DNA from 4 places in the Dickeya parazeae Ech586 genome. Region 1 is predicted to be linked to each of the others. Evidence: predicted binding sites of a transcription regulator. Region 1 holds the regulator's gene; each other region holds the start of a gene.
The links. The regulator CRP, encoded in region 1, controls carbon source genes, mostly activating them, when cyclic AMP is high. The targets are predictions, from matches to a motif close to ATGTGANNNNNNTCACAT.

Region 1 (6,199 bases):
GAGCGTAATACGCCAAAGTTGGCTGCGGAGGCCGTAAGTAGCATATTATTGGGCCCAGGTGTAATGGCAGCGACCCACAAGAAACCGAGCATTGAAAGAAACAGGCTGACGTGCTCCATGAAACGACGATCCTTTAACATAAGGGACGTTAAACCTAGCAGCGCGACAGGATGCAGACAAGTGCTTCACCATGCCGCGGCGGGCCCCAATGCCTCTTTTCATCATGGCTCTCTTTTTATGAATAATTCTTCTTACCGTAATGCGTGCTTTCAGCCCCTGCCGGGTGGGCGCAACCCGCATATTCAGACGCTGCTACCGCGTCTGCTTCGCCGTCATGCGGCTCTGAAACCCGTCTGGCAGCGTCTGACCTTGCCGGACGGCGATTTTATCGACCTGGCCTGGAGCGAAGCGCCACAACACGCAGCACATAAACCCCGTGTGGTACTGTTTCACGGGCTGGAAGGCAGTTTTCACAGCCCTTACGCCCACGGACTGATGGCCGCCTGCCAACAGCGCGGCTGGCTGGCGGTGGTGATGCACTTTCGTGGTTGCAGCGGACAACCGAACCGCCTGCCACGGGCGTATCACGCCAGTGAAACCGAAGACGCACGCTACTTCCTGCACTGGCTGCGTCAGACGCTGGGTGACGTCCCCACCGTCGCGGCGGGGTTTTCTCTGGGTGGGAATATGCTGGCTTGCCTGCTGGCGCAACAAGGTGCGTCCTGCCCGTTGGATGCCGCGGCGGTGGTATCCGCGCCATTGATGCTCGAGCCGTGTAGCACTCGTCTGGAACAGGGTTTTTCACGCCTCTACCAGTTCTATCTGCTGAATTCACTGCGTCGCAACGCCTTGCACAAGTTGGCGATGTACCCCGATTGCCTGCCGGTGTCCGCCAGTCGGTTACGTCGGGTGCATCGCCTGCGAGAGTTTGACGAGCTGGTCACATCACCGCTGCACGGTTTCACCGACGCAACCGATTATTACCGACGCAGCAGCGCCCTGCCTTTACTGCCGCGTATCCGCCAGCCATTACTGGTCATCCACGCCAAAGACGACCCGTTTATGACGCCGGAAGTCATCGCTGATGTCTCGCAACTCCCGACCAATATCGACTACCAGTTGACGGAACATGGCGGTCATGTCGGTTTTGTTGGCGGATCCTGGCGACAGCCTGAATTGTGGCTGGAGCACCGTATTCCCGAGTGGTTTACCCCTTATCTGGAGCAGCACGCATGATCATTCCCTGGCAAGAACTGGCACCGGAAACACTGCAAAATCTGATTGAATCGTTCGTCCTGCGTGAAGGCACCGACTACGGCGAGCAGGAGCGCACACTGGAAGAGAAAGTGGCAGATATACGTCAGCAACTGGCGCACGGCGAGGTCGTCCTGGTGTGGTCGGAATTGCATGAAACCGTCAATATCATGCCCCGCCGCCAGCTCAGCAATAATGAACGGTATCAGCCCTGAATCAATCGCTTAAAAACGTAAATTGCCGTGTCAGTGTGCGATAAACATGCTAACAATGATCAGATCTAACATGGATCAGATATAACATGGCCTGATGGCTCTGCACGGCATAGCCCTTACTCATCGAATGATGACTTCACCGAAGATTGCCCTACACATCGGAGGTTACACACCATGTCGCACCAGCACCCGATTATCGCGGTCACCGGCTCCAGCGGCGCGGGGACCACGACCACCAGCCTGGCGTTTCGCAAGATATTCCAGCAACTGAATCTGCGCGCCGCGCTGGTGGATGGCGACAGTTATCACCGCTATACCCGACCGGAAATGGATATGGCGATCCGCAAGGCACGGGATCTGGGGCGTCACATCAGCTATTTCGGGCCGGAAGCCAACGACTTCTGCCAACTGGAAAACACCTTTATCGAATACGGTCGTAGCGGCACCGGACAGACCCGCAAATACCTGCACACCTATGATGAAGCCATCCCCTACAATCAGGTGCCGGGGACTTTCACGCCCTGGGAGCCGATGCCAGAGCCGACCGACCTGCTGTTCTACGAGGGATTACACGGCGGCGTGGTCACCGCGCAGCATGATGTTGCCCGGCATGTCGACCTGCTGGTCGGTGTGGTGCCGATAGTCAACCTGGAATGGATTCAGAAGCTGGTACGCGACGTTAACGAACGCGGTCACTCCCGCGAGGCGGTGATGGATTCCGTCGTGCGCTCGATGGAAGACTACATCACCCATATTACCCCGCAGTTTTCCCGCACCCACATCAACTTCCAGCGGGTGCCGACGGTTGATACCTCTAACCCGTTCGCCGCCAAAGCCATTCCCTCGATGGACGAAAGTTTCGTGGTGATCCACTTTCAGGGTCTGGACCGCATTGATTACCCCTACCTGCTGGCCATGTTGCAGGGCTCGTTCATTTCCCACATCAATACGCTGGTGGTACCGGGTGGCAAAATGGGGCTGGCGATGGAGTTGATCATGATGCCGCTGGTGCAGCGGTTGATGGAAGGCAATAAAATCGACTGACACCGGCGATAAGAGCGATGATAAGCGCCGATAAACCGGCGCTTAACGACGCGGTGGCCAGGACAGCACACCACCGCGAGCAGAGGTGTTTAATCCAGCGCGATCACTTCATGGCTGTGGGTGATGTTCACGGCTTTTCCCAGCATCAACGCCACAGAGCAGTATTTTTCGGCTGACAGCGACACCGCGCGCTCCACGGCTTTATCGCCCAAGCCCTTGCCGGTGACGATAAAATGCAGGTTGATGGCGGTGAACAGGCGCGGTGCCTCCTCACGGCGTTCAGACGTCAGGCGGACTTCACAATCCACCACGTCATGACGGCCTTTTTGCAGGATAGACACCACATCGATGGCGCTGCATCCGCCTGCGGCCATCAGTACCATTTCCATCGGGCTGGGCGCTTTATCGCCTGCGTTGCCATCCATCAGCAGTTGATGTCCGGAAGCGGATTCACCAAGAAACGTTAACCCTTCAACCCATTTCACCCGCGCCTGCATAATTTTGTCCTCAATCAATTATTTTTGAAATTTTACATCGCTTATGTACAAAAAAGCCTGATAATCAGAGCTTAATCATGCTGAAGCGAGACAACACAAGACACTACACTCAACCTGTGTTACAAACAAAAGCGTAAACCGGCATGTGTTGTTGAGCCGATGCCTGACCCACCACCGGCTTACTGGCGTCATCTGATAGACAGCCTCAGTATATTCCCTGACGTCATTCCGCCAGGACGGAATTGAATTATAACTATGTTATCACGCCGTACAGGGAACTCTGAGCCCTGTGATTTGCGCAGTGAATTAACAACAGAGGATAACAGCGAATGGTTCTCGGCAAACCGCAAACAGACCCGACTCTCGAATGGTTCCTTTCTCATTGCCACATTCACAAGTACCCATCGAAGAGCACCCTAATCCACCAGGGTGAAAAAGCAGAGACGCTTTACTACATCGTGAAAGGCTCGGTTGCCGTGCTGATCAAGGATGAAGAAGGCAAGGAAATGATTCTGTCTTATCTGAATCAGGGCGATTTTATTGGCGAACTTGGCTTGTTTGAAGACGGGCAGGAACGCAGTGCGTGGGTCCGGGCGAAAACAGCCTGTGAAGTTGCTGAAATCTCCTATAAAAAATTCCGCCAGCTCATCCAGGTCAACCCGGACATTCTGATGCGCTTGTCCTCACAGATGGCACGTCGTCTGCAGGTGACCTCGCAAAAAGTCGGCAACCTGGCGTTCCTCGACGTGACGGGCCGCATCGCGCAAACCCTGCTTAATCTGGCCAAACAGCCGGACGCCATGACCCACCCGGATGGTATGCAGATCAAGATCACCCGTCAGGAAATCGGCCAGATCGTCGGCTGTTCCCGCGAAACTGTCGGCCGCATTCTGAAAATGCTGGAAGACCAGAACCTGATCTCCGCCCACGGTAAAACCATCGTGGTATATGGTACTCGCTGATTTATCATCAGCTAGCTTGTAGACGTGAAAAGAGCGTGCCACATGGCACGCTCTTTTCACTTCAGCTAAAGGCGGCAACCGCGATTACGCGCCCTTCACTACCTGCGCCACGGCTTTTTCAAACAGTGCCATCCCCTGGTCGATCTCTTCCGGGGTGATCACCAGCGACGGCACAAAACGGATCACATCCGGCCCTGCCACCAAAATCATCAACCCCAGATCTGCCGATGCCGCCAGAAAATCACGGGCGCGGCCATGCCAGGCCGGTTTTAGCTGTGCGCCCAGCAGCAGGCCCATGCCACGGATTTCATCAAAAATACCGTACTGGGCGTTGATGCGCTCAAGCGCAGACACAAAACGCGCATGGCGATCGACCACGCCGGACAGCACTTCCGGTGTATTGATCACATCCAGCGCCGCTTCCGCCACCGCGCAAGCCAGCGGGTTGCCGCCATAGGTGGTGCCGTGTGTCCCAACCGCCATCACCGACGCAATCTCTTCCGTGGTCAGCATGGCGCTGATCGGGAAACCGCCGCCCAGCGCTTTCGCGGTGGTCAGAATATCCGGCGTGATGCCGTAGTGCATATAAGAGAACAGCTTACCGCTGCGGCCCATACCACACTGTACTTCATCAAACACCAGCAGCGCCTGATACTGATCGCACAGCTCACGCACCCCCTTGAGGAACGCCGGTGTCGCTGGCGTAATACCGCCTTCGCCCTGAATCGGCTCCAACACCACGGCACAGGTGTGGTCATCCATTACTGCTTTGACCGCGTCCAAGTCGTTGAACGGCACGTGCACGATATCCGCCGGTTTCGGGCCGAAGCCATCGGCATATTTCGGCTGACCACCGACCGACACGGTAAACAAGGTGCGACCATGAAACGACTGGTAAAACGAGATTATCTTGGTTTTGTACGGGCTATGACGGGTAATGGCGTAATGCCGTGCCAGTTTGAACGCCGCTTCATTGGCTTCTGCACCGGAGTTGGCGAAAAACACACGATCGGCAAACGTGGCGTTGATCAGTTTGGTCGCCAGACGCAGCGCCGGTTCGTTGGTGAATACGTTGCTGGTGTGCCACAGGGTTTCACCCTGCTCTTTCAACGCCGCCACCAACGCCGGATGGCAATGTCCCAGCGCCGTTACCGCGATGCCGCCGGAGAAATCGATATATTCTTTGCCCTGCTGATCCCAGACACGGCTCCCTTTGCCTTTTACCGGCACAAACTGCGCGGGTGCATAAACCGGAAGAATTACCTTATCGTAAGTATCCCGTGTTACTGCTGCTTTCTCTGTCGCCATTTGCTGCCCCGTTGTCATATCCCGTAGTGTGGAGTGAAGATTTTAAGTGAAAATATAATCAATAAATATGCATAAAAAATCAAAAATAGGCAATCGCTAATCCGATACACCCGTCCTGACCTGCGCTATCCGACTATAAATCAAGGAAATTTTTCAATAGCTGATGCCCTTGCTGGCTGAGGATGCTTTCTGGATGAAACTGCACACCTTCCAGCGGCAACGAGCGATGACGTATCCCCATGATCTCGTCGATATCACCGTCAAACTCAGTCCATGCAGTGACCTCAAAACAGTCAGGCAGCGTATTTTTTTCCAACACCAGCGAATGGTAACGCGTGACAGTGAGCGGGTTTGCCAGCCCGGCGAACACACCGCGCCCGGTATGCCGTACCGGCGAGGTTTTGCCGTGCATCACCTGACGGGCGCGCACCACCTGAGCGCCAAATACCTGTCCCAGCGCCTGATGCCCCAGGCATACCCCCAGAATCGGCAGTTGACCGGCAAAATGGCGAATCGCCGCCAGCGAGATCCCTGCGTCATCCGGTGTACAGGGGCCGGGAGAAATCACCAGTCGTTGCGGCGATAACCGCTCAATGTCTGCCAGCGTCAGCGCATCATTACGCCTGACCAGCACCTCTGAACCCAGTTCGCAAAAATACTGGTACAGGTTGTAGGTAAAGGAGTCGTAGTTGTCGATAAGTAGCAGCATATAATATTTAAATTACTGATATGTAATAAGTAAACTACGGAAATCACTCTGCGATACCCACAAAAATACCCGCAATTTTTCTTATTTGGCGAAAAATCTGCAATAGCAGGATAGCGTCTGGCACCGCACCCGCCCCCTTTTTGGGGAGGGGGCGGGCGCTCCGTGGCACTATCTATGAAGATGGATTTTCCTTCGTGTCGTAAAACGACA
Region 2 (6,199 bases), 1.6 Mb from region 1:
GCGCCGTCCGGCTGGTGGCGGGGTCCTCCACCGTTCCACCGGCTTCCTGTAAAGAAACCACCGTCACGCGGTCTTCTGTCTGTTCCAGCGTCAGGAGATGGTCGTTGAACTCGTTGATCAACTGTTTCACCACCGCTCGCTGATCTTGTGCGATGATCTGTTTGAGTTGCGACTCACCAATATGGATGGTGTTCAGCACCAGGCGGGCATCACAACTGGCAGTAGAAAAATTCAGCAGATACGCCAGTCGTTTTTTTTGCTCGTGGATATTTTCACGGATATCGTCCACCGCCAGCAGAGAACCGATGTCGTTTTCGATAAAAGACGTATCCAGAACGTAGAAATGAAACTGTGCCCCGAACGCTTTGATGTCAGCAGCATTCCCCAACACATGGGGAAAATAGTCGCTGTAAATACCATCATAAAAAGAAGGATAACAACCCAGAGCATTCAGGTTAAACGTAATCAGGTCATTCAATGCTTTGTGATTGAAGTTACTGAATGTGGCTATATTAACGATGTGCTTTCCTTCCGCCGTTATTTTTTTCGAGGCGGCAATACGGCTCAATGCATTATCCTGTTTCATAAATATCCTTATTCTCCTTGTCCCTGTCAGATTGCAGAGGCCCCCACTCGCGACGTGACCTGCCTATTCCTCCTGCCTGGCCATGCCTGATACCACCTGACAGCCCCTGACTGGCGGGCGTGTTGGCTCGCCTCCGGGCCATTACGGAGATCATGACCAGAACATTCACGCGGCTGTCATGCGACAAGGCCCGTGATGAGCCTTGTCTTGAAAAGCAAACGTATTGCGGTGCGTAATAAAAAGGCCGAACACTCTGCAATTTTACTTTGGGGAGTATCAATAAACGTCTTTTTATCTGATATTACAAAAGACCTTTCTTATTTCTTAGAATAAGACCACCTGCCAGCCAGCGTGACGATTCAACAGATATACCGATGGCACATTCATTGGCAAGTGAGATATCACTAAATTCTTTTATCTGGAAAAACAGCGCAGCATTGGCGGTGTTACCAATTTTATCCACCAGGCTGAATATCTCATCCCCTGTGTAGCCGATGTCAGATAAAATCTTTTCCAGCATGGAACCGGAGAGTTGTGGTGGAAGCAGCCAGTTTGGCCGACCACCTAATTTATCTGTTAATGCATTGAGCGTATCCTGGGTAATAACCGGGACCAGCTTTTCAATTAATTTATATTCTTCATTGAGCAAGGCGCCGTAATCGATGTCATTACGGGAGCCACGCCAACTCGCCAATTGCCCGACCGCTTCATCAACACCGAGATATTTAAAAGAGATGTGTTCAATCTCAATGCTGGATGCGGTTGACTGGCTGGAGACCAGACATCCTCCAACGCCGTCACCAAACAGCGTGTAATTCACCAGTTCCTTGGTATCTTTCTTACCAGAATGTTCCTCGAAGAAATTCAGGAACTTATAAGCCGTCTCAACCCCGATAACCAGGCCGTTTTCCAAACCATTGTCTGGCGTTGCCACCAGCTCGCGAGCCAGTTTGAGCGCCTGCACCGCACCGGAACACCCCGAAACAATCTGGTAGGTTTCAATCGGCCCAAAATTCATGGCATGGCATGCCTGATTGACACTACTTGGCAAAAGCGTATCCGGCGTAGCAGAGGCTACGATAATAAAATCGATACGTTCTTTATTTATGCCAGCACTGGCAAGCAGTTTCTTGATGACGATAGTAATTAACTCTGCTGATGACGCAATGGATTTACCGGTATTCATATTAACAGCAAAATGTCGGCCAGTATTTCCGAAGAGTTTTTTAATTAACTCAGGCTTAAATCCAATCTTATTCCCCAATTCCTGATTGCTAATAATCGGACCAGGCAAATGGGTTTCCACCGCATTAATATATACGCTCATATCTGTTCCCTCATCGAAGCTTGTGACAAAGGTCTCATACTCGTTTTTGTTTTGCAACTACAAATTCAATTACCATTATAAAAAATTACCCCATCTTATCTATTCCATCACTGAGGGAAAATAATTATTACCAGGGTAATTTTTAGATATGCCAATTTCTTTTTTCCATGTTAACGTTTTGTTGAATTAACCAGTAATCCCGTAAGGATGATAATAACCGCCCACGCTGACAACGTAGTGATGACGGGATAAGTCCACATATCATAACCAATAACGCCAAAAACAGTCACAACTCCATAAAATGGAGTACCGTGAATGCCCGATATAACGTTATAACCTTCCCAAACACCACTGGCATTCCGGTTAAAAATATAAGACGTAAAAAAAGTGTCATATATTCGAAGCAAAGATTATTCATAAAAAGTATTTTCAGCGCGCCACAATAACACCACTTAAATAACCAGCCACCAAAATAAACAAAAAACACTTCTTTATGTAGCTTATCTAAAAATGAGCGATAGAAATAAGCCAGTGATATTTATTATATTATATAGTTTTGGCGCTGAATTATTGGAGGAAAAATTCTGCCTATAATAAAACCAGACTATTTTTACCACAGTGTCTGCATGATGCGCGGCCAGTGCGTTATCACAAGGCGCTCCTGCGCTGCACGATGCTGTCTTCTGACTGAAATGTGATCGTAATCGCATTTTCACCCACAATTAACTACAATAGCACGCTCGTCACACCCGTTCAGGATCCTGCTATGACATCCGCTTCCCCTTCACGCGCCACCGCCTGGTTACGCGTGGTGACGCTGGCCGTGGCCGCATTTATTTTTAACACCACGGAGTTTATTCCGGTGGGGCTGCTCAGTGACATCGCCAATACCTTTGCCATGAAAACCGAAGATGTTGGGCTGATGATCACCATTTATGCCTGGATAGTGGCGCTCGCCTCGCTGATCTGCATGTTGCTGACCAGCGGTATTGAACGCCGTAAATTACTGATCGGGCTGTTCAGCCTGTTTATCCTCAGCCATTTGCTGTCTGCCGTCGCCTGGAACTTTACCGTGCTGGTCATTTCCCGAGCCGGTGTCGCACTGACGCACTCGGTATTCTGGTCTATTACCGCCTCACTGGCGATTCGTATGGCTCCCCACGGCAAGCGGGCACAGGCATTGGGGCTCATCGCCACCGGCTCGTCACTGGCGATGGTACTGGGGCTGCCGCTGGGGCGGGTTATTGGCCAATACCTCGGCTGGCGAATCACCTTTCTGACTATCGCCGCAGGCGCGACCATTGCCATGATCCTGCTGGCACGTTTGCTGCCATTACTGCCGAGCGAGCATTCCGGCTCCTTGTCCAGTGTGCCGAAACTGTTCCGCCGCCCGGCGTTGGTCGGTATCTACCTGTTGACCGTCGTGGTCGTGACGGCGCACTTCACGGCTTACAGCTACATTGAACCCTTTATCCAGACTGTGGCCGGTCTGCCGGAAAATTTCACCACCCTGATTCTGTTGCTATTCGGGTGCGCCGGTATTGTGGGCAGTATGCTCTACAGCCGCTACAGCGAGCGTTTCCCGCTGGCGTTTCTGGTGACAGCCATGCTGTTGTTGTTAGGCTGTCTGACATTGCTGATGCCGCTGTCTGCCCACCCCTTCAGCCTGACGTTGCTGTGTCTGGTCTGGGGACTGGCAATGATGGCGATTGGCCTGGCGATGCAAGCCAAAGTCCTGTCACTGGCGCCTGATGCCAGCGATGTCGCCATGTCGATTTTCTCCGGCTTGTTCAATCTTGGTATCGGCGGTGGCGCACTGTTGGGGAGCCAGGTGAGTCTGCATCTGGGCATGGATAAAATCGGTTATATCGGCGCACCGCTGGTGCTGTTTGCGCTGGTTGCCCTGCTGCTCACGGTTTATCGCAGTGTGCGACTGGTGCATTCCCGCATCTGAGTACGACGTCTTTTGGGCGTAAAAAAAGCCAGTCGGTAATCCGGCTGGCTTTTTGGTTTAGAGGACCGTTATTTGTATTCCGGGAAGGTCATCTCGCTGTATTTCACTACCCGTGATTTTCTCACCAGACGATAGCCCAGCCAAATCACCAGAAACAGCGGAATACCGATGTACGTCGCCGTCACCGCATACCAGTCAATCTTATCAGCCAGAAACGCCTGATAGTTCTGCCCCAAGGTAATGACCAGGCAGAGTATAAAAGCAAAGATAGGCCCTAACGGGAAAAAGCCGGAACGGTACGGCAGTGCCTTCAAGTCATGCCCTTGCGCGACATAACCACGGCGAAAACGGTAGTGGCTGATGGCAATACCCAGCCAGGCGATAAACCCGGTCATACCGGAGGTATTCAGCAACCACAGATACACTGTCTGATTGCCAAACATCGACGACAGGAAACACAGACCTGCGACCACCGTGGTAGCGTACAACGCATTACGTGGTACCCCACCTTGAGAAAGTTTGCCGAAACACGCCGGTGCCTTACCTTCCTGCGCCAGCGTGAACAACATACGGGTGGAGGCATACATACCGGAGTTACCTGCCGACAACACCGCCGTCAGGATAACCGCATTCATGACTGCCGCAGCCGACAGTAAGCCAGCATTCTCAAACACCAGCGTGAACGGGCTGACGCTGATATCTTTCACATCGTTACGCAGCAGGTTAGGGTCGGTATAAGGAACCAGCAGGCTGATAATCAGAATCGCGAAGATATAAAACAGCAGGATACGCCAGAATACCTGACGAATAGCACGCGGAATGTTAGTCTGCGGATCTTGGGACTCCCCAGCCGCCACACCAATCAATTCGGTGCCCTGAAACGAGAAGCCGACGATCATGGCGACACCGATCATCGCGGAAAATCCGCCAGCAAACGGCGCATCGCCAATCTGCCAGTTATGCCAGCCCGCATGTTCACCACCGCGCAGAATACCGATAATCATCAGCACCCCAATGGCGATGAACAGAACCACGGTGATCACCTTAATCAGCGAGAACCAGTATTCCGCTTCACCAAAGCCTTTCACCGAAATGTAGTTCAGCAAAAACATCAGCGACAGGAACAACGCACTCCAGACCCAGCCAGGCACTGATGGGAACCAGTACCCCATGACCAGTTGTGCCGCCACCAGGTCAACGGCGATGGTAACCGCCCAGTTGTACCAATAGTTCCAGCCCAGCGCGAAACCGAATCCCTCTTCCACATAGCGTGCGCCATAGGTGGAGAACGAACCAGACACCGGCATAAATGCCGCCAGCTCGCCAAGACTGGTCATCAGGAAATAGACCATCAGGCCGATCAACGCATACGACAACAGTGCCCCACCCGGCCCGGCTTGCGACACCGTGGCACCCGAAGCGACAAATAACCCGGTACCGATCGAACCGCCAATGGCGATCATCGTCAAATGCCGCGCTTTCAGCTCACGGCGTAGCGTGGTTCCCCGCGATTGCGCGAGGTCAGTATCATGTTGAGCCATTACTATCCATGCCCTTGAAAATTTGAGGGCGGATTGTAGGCAATCTGCTACCTGCTGGATAGCGCATAGCGCGGATTATAAGAGACCTTCATAACTCACCCGGCATCATAAGTAATCCCTCTGGAATACACGCCGGGTTTGTAATGCTGATGTTGCCAGGCTGTTAGGGGTGGTCGCCTTCCCGGCAATATTCCAGAAAGCATTGCAGCACGCCAGATAAGTGTTTTTGGCGATGGTGTACCAGATATAACGTGCGGCTCAGTCGGGGTAAAGGAACCGGTAACTCCACCAACACGCCGGTGGCGAGCTGCTCGGCGACCACATGACGCGACAGGCAACTGATACCGATGCCATGACGCACCGCGTGCTTGATAGCCTCTGAGTTGCCAAGCTCCATCACCAACCGGAAATGTGGCAGACGTGCCAGCAGCAAATGATCCAGCACTTCACGTGTACCTGACCCGTGCTCACGCAGGATCCACGGCGCATCCGCCAGCATGGGTAACGTAAAATCATTGCCAATCAGCGGATTACCGGGGGCGCAAAACACCACCAGTTCGTCTTCCCGCCAGGGCTGGGTGAGCAAATCCGGATGATGGCACGGCCCTTCTATCAGGCCCAAATCAACCCGAAATTCAGACACGGCATTGACCACATCCAGCGTGTTCCCCACATACAGCTCCAGTGGGATGGCGGGAAAATCCTGACGATAGCGGGCAATCATCGCCGGCATCAGATAATTACCGATGGTACTGCTGGCATAAATACGCAGCGCGCCGTTATCACGCCGG
Region 3 (6,199 bases), 440 kb from region 1:
CCACCAATGACAATAATTCGTCAGGCAGAGAACAGGCTGGAGCCGGGTTGAGGATAACTTTAGTCCCACTGTCATGCGCCAGGCGAGCAGCCGCTATCACTGTTTCCAGCGGCGATTCCAGTTGCATCAACAGCGCGGAGGCATCAGTAATTTTCTGCTGATAGCGATGCAGGTAATCAGGCGTTACGGCCGCATTGGCCCCCGCATGAATGCCGATCATGTTTTCAGCTTCACCGTTAACGAAAATCAATGCTACCCCGGTAGTCTGGCCGGGAATGGCTTCAACGGCGGAAACATCAATTCGGTCATTGATGAGTTGCTGGCGAATACGTTCGCCGATATCGTCAGCGCCGACACAAGCGATAAATTCGATATCTGCGCCACTACGCCCGGCAGCCACCGCCTGGTTCGCGCCTTTACCGCCAAATGCCACACCATATTGTTTACCGATCACCGTTTCGCCCGGGCGGGGAAACTGAGCCAGATTCAAAATATGATCCGCATTGATACTTCCCAAGACTACCAGCTTGCCTGATTTCATTAACATGAACCCCGATGTTGATTACGCGCCACCCACCAGGGGTGGCGCCGTACTGCACGTGCGGTATTACGTTTTGATGATGTTATTGCTTAGTAACCAGTTTCAGGTCGACAGGGATGATCGCCTGTACTTTTTCGCCTTTCAGCACCTTGTCAGCCGTTTCCACGCCGATGACACCGATCTGATCAGGACGCTGAGCCACGGTAGCCGCCATCTTGCCGCTTTCTACCGCTTTCAAGCCATCAGCAGTACCATCGAAACCAACGACCATCACATTGTCACGACCCGCTGTCTGCAGGGCACGCAGAGCACCCAACGCCATTTCGTCATTCTGGGCGAATACCGCCTGGACATCCGGGTGAGCGGTCAGCAGGTTTTGCATCACATTCAGACCTTTGGTACGGTCGAAATCCGCAGGCTGGCTTGCCAGCATGTTGAATTTGTTCTTCTCGGCAGACTTCATGAAGCCAGCGCCGCGTTCACGAGCGGCAGACGTACCCGCCAGACCTTCCAGTTGAATAACTTTGGCACCTTCACCCAGTTTTTTAGCGATGAAATCGCCGGCAACTTTACCGCCGAAGGCGTTGTCGGAAGCAACGTGGCTAACGACTTCACCACTGGCAGCGACACGGTCCAGCGTGATAACCGGAATTTTGGCCTGATTAGCCAGTTTCACCGCGTTACCTACTGCGTTGGAATCCGTCGGGTTGATCAGCAACAGCTTGGTGCCGCGAACGGTCAAATCCTGCACGTTGGAAAGTTCTTTGGCCGGGTTGTTCTGGGAATCAAGCACCACCAGGTTGTAGCCCAGTTTGTCCGCTTCTTTCTGAGCGCCATCTTTCAACGACACAAAGAACGGGTTATTCAGCGTGGAAACAACAAGAGCAATGGTATCCTTTGCCAGCGCATTGGCACTGACCGTTGCACTCAGCGCGACAGCGGAAACCAGAGTAGCAATCTTCTTCAAGTTCATATTTCAATTCCTGTGTGAATGAAAAGTTATTTACTGCCTTTGTTATCTACCAAAACCGCCAGCAGAATAACCACCGCCTTGACGATCATCTGGTAGTAAGAAGAAACCCCTAACAGGTTAAGTCCATTATTCAGGAACCCCAGAATCAAGGCACCGATTAACGTTCCCACCACGCGGCCTTTACCACCCGACAAACTGGTACCACCCAGCACTACCGCTGCAATGGCATCCAGTTCATACCCCGTCCCTGCTGTTGGCTGTGCTGAAGACAGACGGGCCACTTCAATAATGCCTGCCAATGCCGACAACAAACCGCACAACGAATACACAACGATTTTGACTCTATCAACGCTGATCCCGGAAAGACGGGTTGCCGCTTCATTACCGCCCAACGCATAGATATAGCGACCAATGCGGGTATGGTGCAGCATGTACCAGGTTGCCAGGAATACCACTGCCATAATCCAAATAGGCGTAGGTACTCCCAGAGGACGTCCGATGCCGAACCACCCCAACGCATCTGCCGCATCGGAAAAACCGGTATTGACAGGACTGCCGTTGGTGTAGACCATCGTGACGCCACGTAGCAGCAACATCATCACTAGCGTAGCAATAAAGGCCTGAACCCGCCCCTTGGCAATGATAATCCCCGTCCCCGCACCAATGACCGCCCCCAGCGCCAGCGCCGCGAATACCGCCACCAACGCATTGATCTCAAGTCCGACGATAGACGCGGCAACCGCCCCTGTCAGCGCCAGCAACGACCCTACCGACAAATCGATGCCGGAGGTGAGAATAACCAGCGTCATTCCCACCGCCATAATGGCGTTTACCGAGGTTTGCTGCAGGATGTTGAACAAGTTGTTCAGGGTAAAAAAGTTGGGACTCATTGAAGACACCACAGCGATAAGAATCAGCAGGGCGATCAATGATTTTTGCTCCATCAGCCACTCTTTGCTGAGCCAGCGCTTTGCTGTGATAGTTTGAGAACTCATATCTGATTTACTCCTGCTTTACGCCGTATTGCTTACCAACGGCCGCAGCCATCAGCGCTTCCTGTGTAGCCTGTTCAATCGGGAACTCACCGCTCAGGCGCCCTTCGTGCATGACGATAATGCGATCGCTCATCCCGAGCACTTCGGGCATTTCCGACGATACCAGAATGATGCTTAACCCTTCTTGCTTGAACTGGTTGATTAACTGATAGATTTCTTTTTTTGCCCCGACATCGACGCCACGGGTCGGCTCATCCAGAATCAGCACTTTGGGACGGGTCATCAACCCGCGGGCGATCGCCACTTTCTGCTGATTGCCGCCGGACAATAACCCGATTGGCTGGGACATGGACGGAGTGCGAATGTTGAACATGCGGATGAAATCGCCCACCGCCTGCTGCTCATCGCCATGCCGTAGCGAACCTGCTGCGTTGCTGAAATAACGCAGTGCCGTCAGGGACATGTTTTCTTTTACCGACATGCCGAGCACCAGCCCGTCTCGCTTACGGTCTTCGGAAATATACACAATTCCGCTGGCAAGACCGTCCTGTGGGCTGCGCGCCACGATGTTCTTACCGTCTAAGGAAACGTTGCCGTGGGTGCGCGGTAATGCGCCATACAGCACTTTCATCAGTTCGGTGCGACCGGCCCCCATTAGCCCGGCCACCCCGAGAATCTCGCCTTTACGCAGGGTGAAGCTCACGTTATTCACCCCTGGCCCGGACAATTCGCTGACCTGCAAACGCACGTCGCCGGGTGCCTGATTCAAACGGGGGTACTGATCTTCCAGCTTACGTCCCACCATCATTTCAATCAGCGAATCTTCCTGTAACTCACTCACCGCTCGCTCGCCAATAAACTGGCCATCACGGAACACGGTCACATCGTCGCAGATTTCGAAAATCTCTTTGAGTCGGTGGGAGATATAAACAATGCCGCAGCCCTGGGCCTGCAATTCTTTGATCACACTAAACAGCGATGCGGTTTCGGTATCCGTCAGCGCATCGGTGGGTTCATCCATAATGATGACCCGAGACTCAAAGCTCAGCACTTTGGCGATTTCAACCATCTGTTGATCGCCAATCGACAATTCCCCCACCAGGCGTCGACTGTCATAGCGCAGATTCAAACGCTTGAGCAGCTTATCTGCCTCGTCATACATGCGCTTCCAGTCAATACGCCCCAGACGGTTGGTAAATTCGCGGCCGAGGAAAATATTTTCCGCAATGGTTAACTGGGGAATCAGGTTCAGTTCCTGATGGATAATGCCGATCCCTGCTTCCTGAGAGGCTTTTGGGCCACTGAAATCCACATCCTTACCCAAAAACTGGATACTCCCGGCATCCCGACGATAAATGCCCGTCAGCACTTTCATCATGGTGGATTTGCCGGCACCGTTTTCTCCCACCAGCGCCATGACTTTGCCCGGATAGACATTCAATGCCGCGCCGGACAGCGCCTTAACGCCGGGGAACGTTTTGGTGATGCCTTGCAATTGCAGTAAAGGTTGCATCGCTACCTCAGAAGGTGACGCCAGCACAAAGGATCACATTCGCGTAAGGAGAGCATTCCCCCGTACGAATAATGGCCCGGCTCTGACCACTTTGTTTTTTGAAATCTTCGTGGCTGACGTAATGCAGTGAAATAGTATTTCCCTGGTGTTGTTCAAGTTGTGCTAACTGTTTTAATAACGCTTCATGGAGCGTGGTGTTTTTCTCAATGATTTCCTGAGCCAAAATCGCCGCTTCTACCTGCATTTCCGCCGTCACCACGTCCAGTACCTGCAAGAAGCCAGGAACGTTATGGGTCAAAGCCAGGTCGATGCGGGCCGTCGTCGCTGGAATCGGTAAACCGGCGTCAGCAATGACAATCTGATCGGTATGTCCCAGTTGGGAAATCACCGACGAAATATCGGAATGAAGTAACACACCTTTTTTCATGTTGTTTATCCTGAGAGCGAAACGTTTCGCTTATAGGGCAAGTGTAGAAAAAGAACCGGAGAAGGCAACGATTATCTTATGAAAATGTGATCGTTATCGAAACGTTTCGTTGGCGTAATAAAAGGAAGATTTTAAGTTATTAAAACCAATAAAAAAGACGCGACAGGACAAAACCGGAGGGTTTTAGGGGAGATTGAATGTTATATCCGCGCAAGGATAACCGTAGGGGGGAAGAAGACGGCCGCCAATACCACAGCGGGTGAGATCCTGTTAGACCTCACCCGCTTATTTATCTACTCGCCCGGAATCAGATTTCTACCTGAATACCCAATTCAATCAACCGGTTCGGTGGAATTTCGAATTGATCCGCCGCGCGCAGCGCATTGCGGCTCAGCATCATGAACAACTTACCGCGAACAAGCAGATACCAGGGACGCGCGCCCATCATCAGCGATTCATTCGACAAGAAGAACGTAGTTTCCATCATCTGGCAGGTCAATCCATCCTGCCAGCAGCGATGGAATACCTCTTCCACATTCGGCGTTTCACGCCAGCCATAGCTGGCGACCACACGCCAGAAGGTGGGGGAAAGTTGCTCCACCGAAACACGCCGGGCGTTGTGCACATAAGGCGCGTCTTCCGTTCTCATGGTCAGCAGCACCACGCGCTCATGCAGTACCTTGTTGTGTTTCAGATTGTGCAGCAAAGCAAACGGAATGACATGGGTAGCACGCGACAGATAGACAGCCGTTCCTGTTACACGCACCGGCGGATTCTTCTCCAGCGACGCGATCATCGCATCCAGCGAATTGCCATGCTCATGGATACGGCGTAACAGCCGGAAACGCTCGCTTTTCCAGGTCGTCATGATGATGAACATCACCATCCCCAGCGCCAGCGGCAACCAGCCACCAGAAATAATCTTCACCACGTTGGCCAGGAACATCGGCAAGTCGATAGCCAGCAGAGCCACCAGCAACAACCAGACCAGATAGCGATACCAGTGCCAGTTTTTCAGCGCCACCGTACAAGACAGGATGCTGGTCAGTACCATCGTGCCGGTCACCGCAATACCGTAAGCGGCAGCCAGATTGCTGGAATGCTCAAAGCTGATAATAACGATTACCACCGCCACATACAGCAACCAATTGATAAACGGGATATAAATCTGTCCAGACTCCATATCTGACGTATGCACGATGCGCATCGGCGGCAGATACCCCAGACGAACCGCCTGGCGGGTCAGCGAGAACACCCCGGAAATGACTGCCTGAGAAGCGATGATGGTAGCGAGCGTAGCCAGCACCAATAGCGGAATCAGCGCCCAATCCGGCGCCAGCAGGAAGAACGGGTTTTTGATAGCCTCTGGATTTTTCAGCAACAGTGCGCCCTGGCCAAAGTAGTTGAGCACCAGCGACGGTAAAACTGCTGAAAACCAGGCGATACGAATCGGCAGTTTGCCAAAGTGGCCCATATCGGCATACAGCGCCTCAACCCCAGTGATCGCCAGTACTACCGCCCCCAGCGCAAAGAAGGACACCGATTTATACTGAATGAAAAAGTTAATCGCCCATTGGGGATTGAGCGCCTGCAATACCTCTGGATTGGCGATAATGCTGCGAGCCCCCAACACACCGAGCGACAAAAACCACAGCATCATGATCGGCGCAAACAGACTACCGACCCGCCCCGTACCGTGCTTTTGAATCATAAACAAGAGCGTCAATACCACTATCGAAATAGGGACGAT
Region 4 (6,199 bases), 1.3 Mb from region 1:
TCACTGATGCCGATGTCGTTATCCAGTGCTGCGCGTGTCACATTATCCTGCAATGGGCTGAGTAACTGGGGTTGCCCATCACGCCACCACTGTGTCAGTAAGCCGCTGTGACGGTTAAATACCCAGCGCTGCTGGCCCTGTGTGACTTCGAATTGCTCATCGGTTTGGCTCAATGATGGAGACTTGCCATCGTGAACAGGTGGCAGTGAACGTGCCAGCGGCATCGGTAACTGCCATTGATTCCAGGCGCAGCGATGACCCGCTGGTGACCAGTCGGTCGCCTTCGGCTGAATCACCTCTACGGTCAGCCACATGTCGGCGTGGTGCTGTGGCGCTGGCACCTGTTCCAGCAACGTGAGCGTCTGACTCCCCTGGGGGGCGATATCGAGCGGTACCCGGCCTGATGCCAGTTGCACGTCATCCTGCATGATGCGCCAGTGCAGTTCTTCATTATCACTGTGGCGGAACAGGTATTCACTGGTGACATTCAGCGTCAGCGGGGCGTCGTCATGGTGGCTGAACTGGAAAAATTGCTGGGCGCGCTGGGCTTCGTACAGCGCCGGGTGCGGTGTACGGTCAGGGAATACCAGACCATTGAGACAGAACTGACGGTCGTTCGGTTTATCACCAAAGTCACCGCCATAGGCCCAGTGTGTTTTGCCGTCTTGTTCACGTACCAGCGCTTGGTCCACCCAATCCCAGACAAAGCCGCCTTGCAGACGCGGGTACTGGCGGAATGCCTGCCAGTAACGGTCAAATCCGCCAAAACTGTTGCCCATCGCGTGCGCGTATTCACACAAAATCAGCGGACGATGTTCGCCCGGCAGGCCAATCCATTTTTTGATTGACCATTTCGGGACGGCGGGGAAGGGCTGGTCTTGATCGACGCGGGCATACATCGGGCACAGAATATCGGTCGCTGGCGTATTGGCACCGCCGCCCTCGTATTGCACCGGTCGGGTGGGATCATGTTGTTTCACCCATTGATAAAGCGCGCTATGGGTGTGGCCGTAACCCGATTCATTTCCCAGCGACCAGATAATAATGCAGGGGTGATTGCGGTCGCGTTGCACCATGCGAGTGACGCGTTCGGCGTAAGCGGGTAACCAGCGCGGGTCGTCGGACAGGCGGCTCATCGGCTGCATGCCGTGGGTTTCGATATTGGCTTCATCGACCACGTATAAGCCATAGCGGTCGCACAGCCGATACCACAACGGATGATTGGGGTAGTGGGAGCAGCGTACCGCGTTGAAGTTGTGCTGTTTCATCAGCAGGATATCCTGCCGCATGGTCGCTTCATCGATCGCTTGACCGTGCTGCGGGTGGTGCTCATGGCGGTTAGCACCGCGGATCAGCAGCGGTTGACCGTTGAGCAGCAACAAGCCGTTACGGATGGTGACCTCACGAAAACCGACGTCATAGGCTTCTGCTTCCACCAGCGAGCCGTTGCACTCCAGTGCCACTACCGCCCGGTATAGATTGGGCTCTTCCGCGCTCCACAACGCGGGCTGCGCCACTTCCAGTTGCAGACTCAGCCTGTCGTGATAGGCGCCGCGCTCATCTATCGCCGGGGTGCCGAGCGGTTTGCGTTGTTCTCCCACCAGGTGTTCGCCCCGCCATAACTGTACCGCCAGTTGCCAGTGTTCAGCCTGGTCTTCCGGCAGGTTGGCCAGGGCAGTGACGCACAATGTCCCCTGAGTGTAGCTGTGTCGCAGCGGCGTGGTGAGTTGCACGTCACGCAGGTGTACCACCGGTTTATGCAGCAGGTAGACATCACGATAAATGCCGCTCATGCGCCACATATCCTGATCTTCCAGATAGGTGCCGTCAGACCAATGCAACACCATCACTGCCAGTCGGTTTTCGCCCACGTGCAGGCAAGGTGTCAGGTCGAACTCCGCTGGCAGGCGGCTATCCTGAGAATAACCGACCCATTGACCGTTGCACCACAGGTGAAACGCAGAGTTAACGCCGTCGAATACGATGCGGGTCTGCCCTTGTGCCAGCCAATCAGGGGTGACTGAAAATGTGAGCGAGTAACACCCGGTAGGGTTGTCTTCTGGTACGAATGGCGGGTTGACGGGAATAGGGTACTTAACGTTAGTGTAAATCGGCGCGTCGTATCCTGCTAACTGCCAGTTAGAGGGAACGGTAATCCGTTCGGCATCGTTTAAATCCTGTGTCAGCCACTGTTCCGGTACCGCTTGCGGACGATCAAAATAGCTGAAGGTCCATTCGCCATTCAGTAACTGACGCCGGTCAGAAGGCTTATCGTCGCGTGCCGCGTTAAGGTCACGCCAGCTGGAAAAAGGCGGATGGGCATCCAGACGACGGATGTGCGGGCAGGCCGGGTTTTCCCAGTCGCGTCTGGCCAGAATATCCGCCAGCGAGATGTCGGATAGCGGAACATAAGCGGAAACAGTGGACATAAAGCAGGCTTTCCTTTATTGGCTGAGTTGGCTGCAAATGAATGGCTGAAAACAGTTGATGAGAGGATAAATGAAATTGTTATCCGCTCACAATTTTATTGTCAGGATCGCGGCTTGCCGGGTATGAGTAAAGTGCAGCGATGCCGGAAAGTGGTATCGATCACAAAACCGGTATCCGCAGGGAACGGTTAACGCTGTAACTGCCGTGCCAGGCTAATCAACTGCTGGGCGACATCCTGCGGAGACAGAGTAGAAGGGCGCCAGACCGCCGTGGTCTGACGTGGTATCAGGGTCGTTTTTAACCGCAGTGGCGCTGGCGTGTGCGGATGTTGCAGACACTCCAGTAGCCGATTGACGCTTTCCCGGCCCAGTTGTCTGAAATCCTGACGGATGGTGGTTAACGGCGGCTGGAAATAGGCGCTGTCGCGGGTATCGTCAAAACCGATGACCGAAATCTGCTCCGGTACACGCAAGCCGTATTCATGAATCGCCCGCAGAACGCCCAACGCCATCTGGTCGTTGGTAACGGCGATTGCGGTGGGGCGGATTGAATGTGCCAGCAGTAAATGTGCCTGCTGATACCCTGAACTGGCGCTCCAGTCGCCTTCGGCGATGGCACAAGGGGTTAACAGGTTGGCGGCTAGCGCTTTCTGCCAGCCCTCGTAACGCAAACGTGCCGACACCGAGCTTTGCGGACCGGTCAGCAGGGCGATTCGACGGTGCCCCATTTCTACCAGATGGTCGATAGCCAGCTTCGCGCCCTGTTGCGGGTCGAACATTACGCTTGGCAGGTTGGCGCTGGGGGCGGTGTCGAGAAACAGCGCCGGTGTGGCAGCACACAACTGATAGATGTGCTCGGCCTCCTCTTGCTCCAGCGGCACGTTGATGATCACGCCATCTACCCGCTGTGACAGTAATTCGCTAACGGCACGCTGGACGTCATTACCATCGGCAGCGCGCAACATGGAGATCACCACTGTGAACCCCAATTCGCTGGCGGTTGTTTTGATGGCGGCGGCGATTTGGGATGGCGCATGCAGCGATAGATCAATTGTCGCCAACCCAATAGTCGTGGCACTGCGGCGCGCCAGTTGTTGTGCGACCCGGTTGGGGATGTAGTGGAGCGCAGCCATCGCCTGCTCCACCTTTTCCCGCGTGCGTATCGATACATGAGGTGCTTGATTCAGCACCCGGGAAACGGTTTGGTATGACACACCGGCGTAAGCTGCTACGTCATTGAGCGTTACTGGTTTTGCTTTCATGATGCTCTGTTAGTCGGTCTCTGCATTGTCACCTGACGTTATCATAACAAATGCTGGACATACCGTGGTCAACAGAGAAAAATTACGCCGCAACGGGGGAATGCGTTACCTGCCGGTAATACCAGGCGATGGTTTGTTTGATCAGCGCATCGGTGGCATCCAGGTAGGCATCGGGTGTGGCGCTCACTTCTGCCTCCAGAATCAGCGGTAACTCGGTGCAACCCAGAATGATTTTCTCTACCCCTTGCTGGCGCAGCGAGTCGACGACCGGCAGCAGTAGTGCGCGAGACTGGCTGAAATCGCCTGCTTTATAAGCATAGATACTGTTCATGACCGCCTGCTGTTGTGCATCGTCAGGCAGGGTGCTGCGCACCTGCTGACCACTGAGCGCATGCTGGTAGATATTGCCACGCACGGTCGCGGTCGTTGCCAAAATACCGACGTGATGGACGCGCTGTTCAGCAACCTGCTGGCAGGCGGCATCAATAATGCTGATCATGTCTACCTGAGTATGCCGCTTCAAATCCTCGAACCAGTAGTGCGCGGTATTGCAAGGAATGATGATGCAGGTGGCTCCGGCGTTTTCCAGAATTCTCATGTACTCAATCATCTTTTTCAGCGGCGACGGGCTGTGATTAAGAATGCACTGGGTACGGTCCGGAATATCCGGGATAGACACGGCGATCATTGGAATATGTTCCTGATCCTTACGCGCCGGGGTCTGCCGGATAAGTTTTTGCATGGCGTCTACGGTGGCACCCGGCCCCATGCCGCCAAGAATTCCGATTACAGGGTTCACGTTTCCCGCCTCACTACGAATAGTCTGGAGTGGAAAAATCATCGCACAGCGCCCGGAAATGTGAATTGCGAAATTCCCATCCTCTATGTATTTTTTGCATAACACGACCAGTATTATGCGTATAATGAGTTTTCAAAACGGCGGTTGATGATGCTAAACAATATTGAAACCAAATGGTTATATGATTTCATTGCGCTGGAGGAACACCGCAGCTTTACCCTGGCGGCGGAGACACGGAACATCTCTCAGTCGTCGTTTAGCCGACGCATTCGGGCGTTGGAAGAGGCCGTAGGATTTGACCTTTTTGATCGCAGCGCACAGCCGTTGCAACTGACCGAGCAGGGGAAGATTTTTCATGCCCATATCCGCAATACCCTCGACGATCTGGAGTATCAGATTCATAAATTGCACGGCGGCAGTCACTATAAAAATAAGATAACGATTGCCGCAGCGCATTCGTTGTCGGTGTTTGTGATGCCGGAATTGCTGAAAGCCGTGCCGGATGTGCAAGAGAAAATCTTCTATGTCGAATCCATCGATGTCGATGATGCGGTTCTCAACCTTAAAGAGGGGCGCAGTGACTTCATTTTCTCTTTTTATAACGAGGAATTGATGTCAGAACCGTTTCGTCATACCCGCATTATGGATTCCACGTTATATCCGGTTTGCGCCTGCGACGCGCTCGGTAAACCGCGGTTTGATGCGCGTGCCGCCACATTGCCGTTACTCAATTATACCGATACCAGTTATATGGGCCGTCAGGTCAATCGCTACCTCTCCACGCTGACTCCTGAGCGTTTTACCGTGAGTTTTGTCTCCTCAATGAGTGATTTACTCAAACGCATGGTCAAGCAAGGTCACGGCATTGCCTGGTTGCCGGATTATTCGATCCGTGATGAGTTGGCGAACAAAGAGCTGACCGTGTTGAAGCTGGATAATGCGGTGATGAAGATGCAGGTGTATCTGTATCGATTGGATGCGCGGCTGAATGTGGCGTCGGAATCGTTCTGGCGGGCAATGACGGCACTTCGTCCGGCGCCATAAAAAACAGCGGCCGAATGGCCGCTGTCTGTGTGGTATACGCGTGATGGTATGGCGTGGATCAGGCCTCTTGTCTGGCCTGCTGCAATACCACTTCCGGCTCGGTTTCTTCTTCGTCGTCGGTGATGTCTTTTTCCAGACTGGCTACCACGGCGGTAGAGATACTGTTGCCGATAACGTTGGTCGCGGTGCGACCCATATCCAGGAACTGGTCGATGCCCAGAATCAGCAGGATACCGGCTTCCGGCAGGTTGAACATTGGCAGGGTAGCGGCAACCACCACCACAGAAGCACGTGCGACACCCGCCATCCCTTTACTGGTGATCATTAGCGTCAGCAGGATCAGGATTTGCTGGGTCATGCTCAGATCAATATTGTAGGCCTGAGCGATGAACAGGATGGCAAATGACTGGTACATCATAGAGCCATCAAGGTTGAAGGAGTAACCCAGCGGCAGCACGAAGCTGGTGATTTTCTTCGGTACACCGAAACGGGTCAGCGCCTCCATGGTTTTCGGATAGGCGGACTCGCTGCTGGCGGTAGCGAAGGCCAGCATGGTGGGTTCACGAATCAGGCGCGCCAGTACGGCAATAGAGCGGCCGAGGAAGGCGTAACCCACCAGGAACAACACCGCCCACAGCAGTGCCAGGCCCAGGTAAAACTCACCA

Region 2: the regulator CRP is predicted to act here: its motif matches at 2,606-2,623, upstream of DD586_RS11660 (sugar transporter).
Region 3: the regulator CRP is predicted to act here: its motif matches at 4,534-4,551, upstream of rbsD (D-ribose pyranase).
Region 4: the regulator CRP is predicted to act here: its motif matches at 2,578-2,595, upstream of DD586_RS13005 (beta-galactosidase).

The regions. Positions count from the first base shown of each region.
Region 1 is NC_013592.1:4,291,393-4,297,591, forward strand. Features, by position in the region: gene DD586_RS18720 (LysE family translocator) at 1-119, opposite strand, end outside; gene DD586_RS18725 (hydrolase) at 238-1,236, shown strand; gene DD586_RS18730 (YheU family protein) at 1,233-1,469, shown strand; gene DD586_RS18735 (phosphoribulokinase) at 1,644-2,513, shown strand; gene DD586_RS18740 (OsmC family protein) at 2,603-3,010, opposite strand; gene crp (cAMP-activated global transcriptional regulator CRP) at 3,340-3,972, shown strand; gene argD (bifunctional acetylornithine/succinyldiaminopimelate transaminase) at 4,057-5,280, opposite strand; gene DD586_RS18755 (aminodeoxychorismate synthase component II) at 5,414-5,989, opposite strand; gene DD586_RS18760 (helix-turn-helix transcriptional regulator) at 6,162-6,199, opposite strand, start outside.
Region 2 is NC_013592.1:2,664,955-2,671,153, forward strand. Features, by position in the region: gene DD586_RS11650 (HAD-IIIC family phosphatase) at 1-586, opposite strand, end outside; gene DD586_RS11655 (beta-ketoacyl-[acyl-carrier-protein] synthase family protein) at 888-1,913, opposite strand; gene DD586_RS11660 (sugar transporter) at 2,680-3,867, shown strand; gene DD586_RS11665 (amino acid permease) at 3,936-5,408, opposite strand; gene yieE (DNA-binding transcriptional regulator YeiE) at 5,572-6,199, opposite strand, start outside.
Region 3 is NC_013592.1:4,736,183-4,742,381, forward strand. Features, by position in the region: gene rbsK (ribokinase) at 1-541, opposite strand, end outside; gene rbsB (ribose ABC transporter substrate-binding protein RbsB) at 624-1,514, opposite strand; gene rbsC (ribose ABC transporter permease) at 1,541-2,509, opposite strand; gene rbsA (ribose ABC transporter ATP-binding protein RbsA) at 2,517-4,022, opposite strand; gene rbsD (D-ribose pyranase) at 4,030-4,449, opposite strand; gene kup (low affinity potassium transporter Kup) at 4,757-6,199, opposite strand, start outside.
Region 4 is NC_013592.1:2,964,859-2,971,057, reverse strand. Features, by position in the region: gene DD586_RS13005 (beta-galactosidase) at 1-2,429, opposite strand, end outside; gene DD586_RS13000 (LacI family DNA-binding transcriptional regulator) at 2,618-3,691, opposite strand; gene cuyB (cysteate racemase) at 3,774-4,490, opposite strand; gene hypT (hypochlorite stress DNA-binding transcriptional regulator HypT) at 4,641-5,534, shown strand; gene DD586_RS12985 (dicarboxylate/amino acid:cation symporter) at 5,593-6,199, opposite strand, start outside.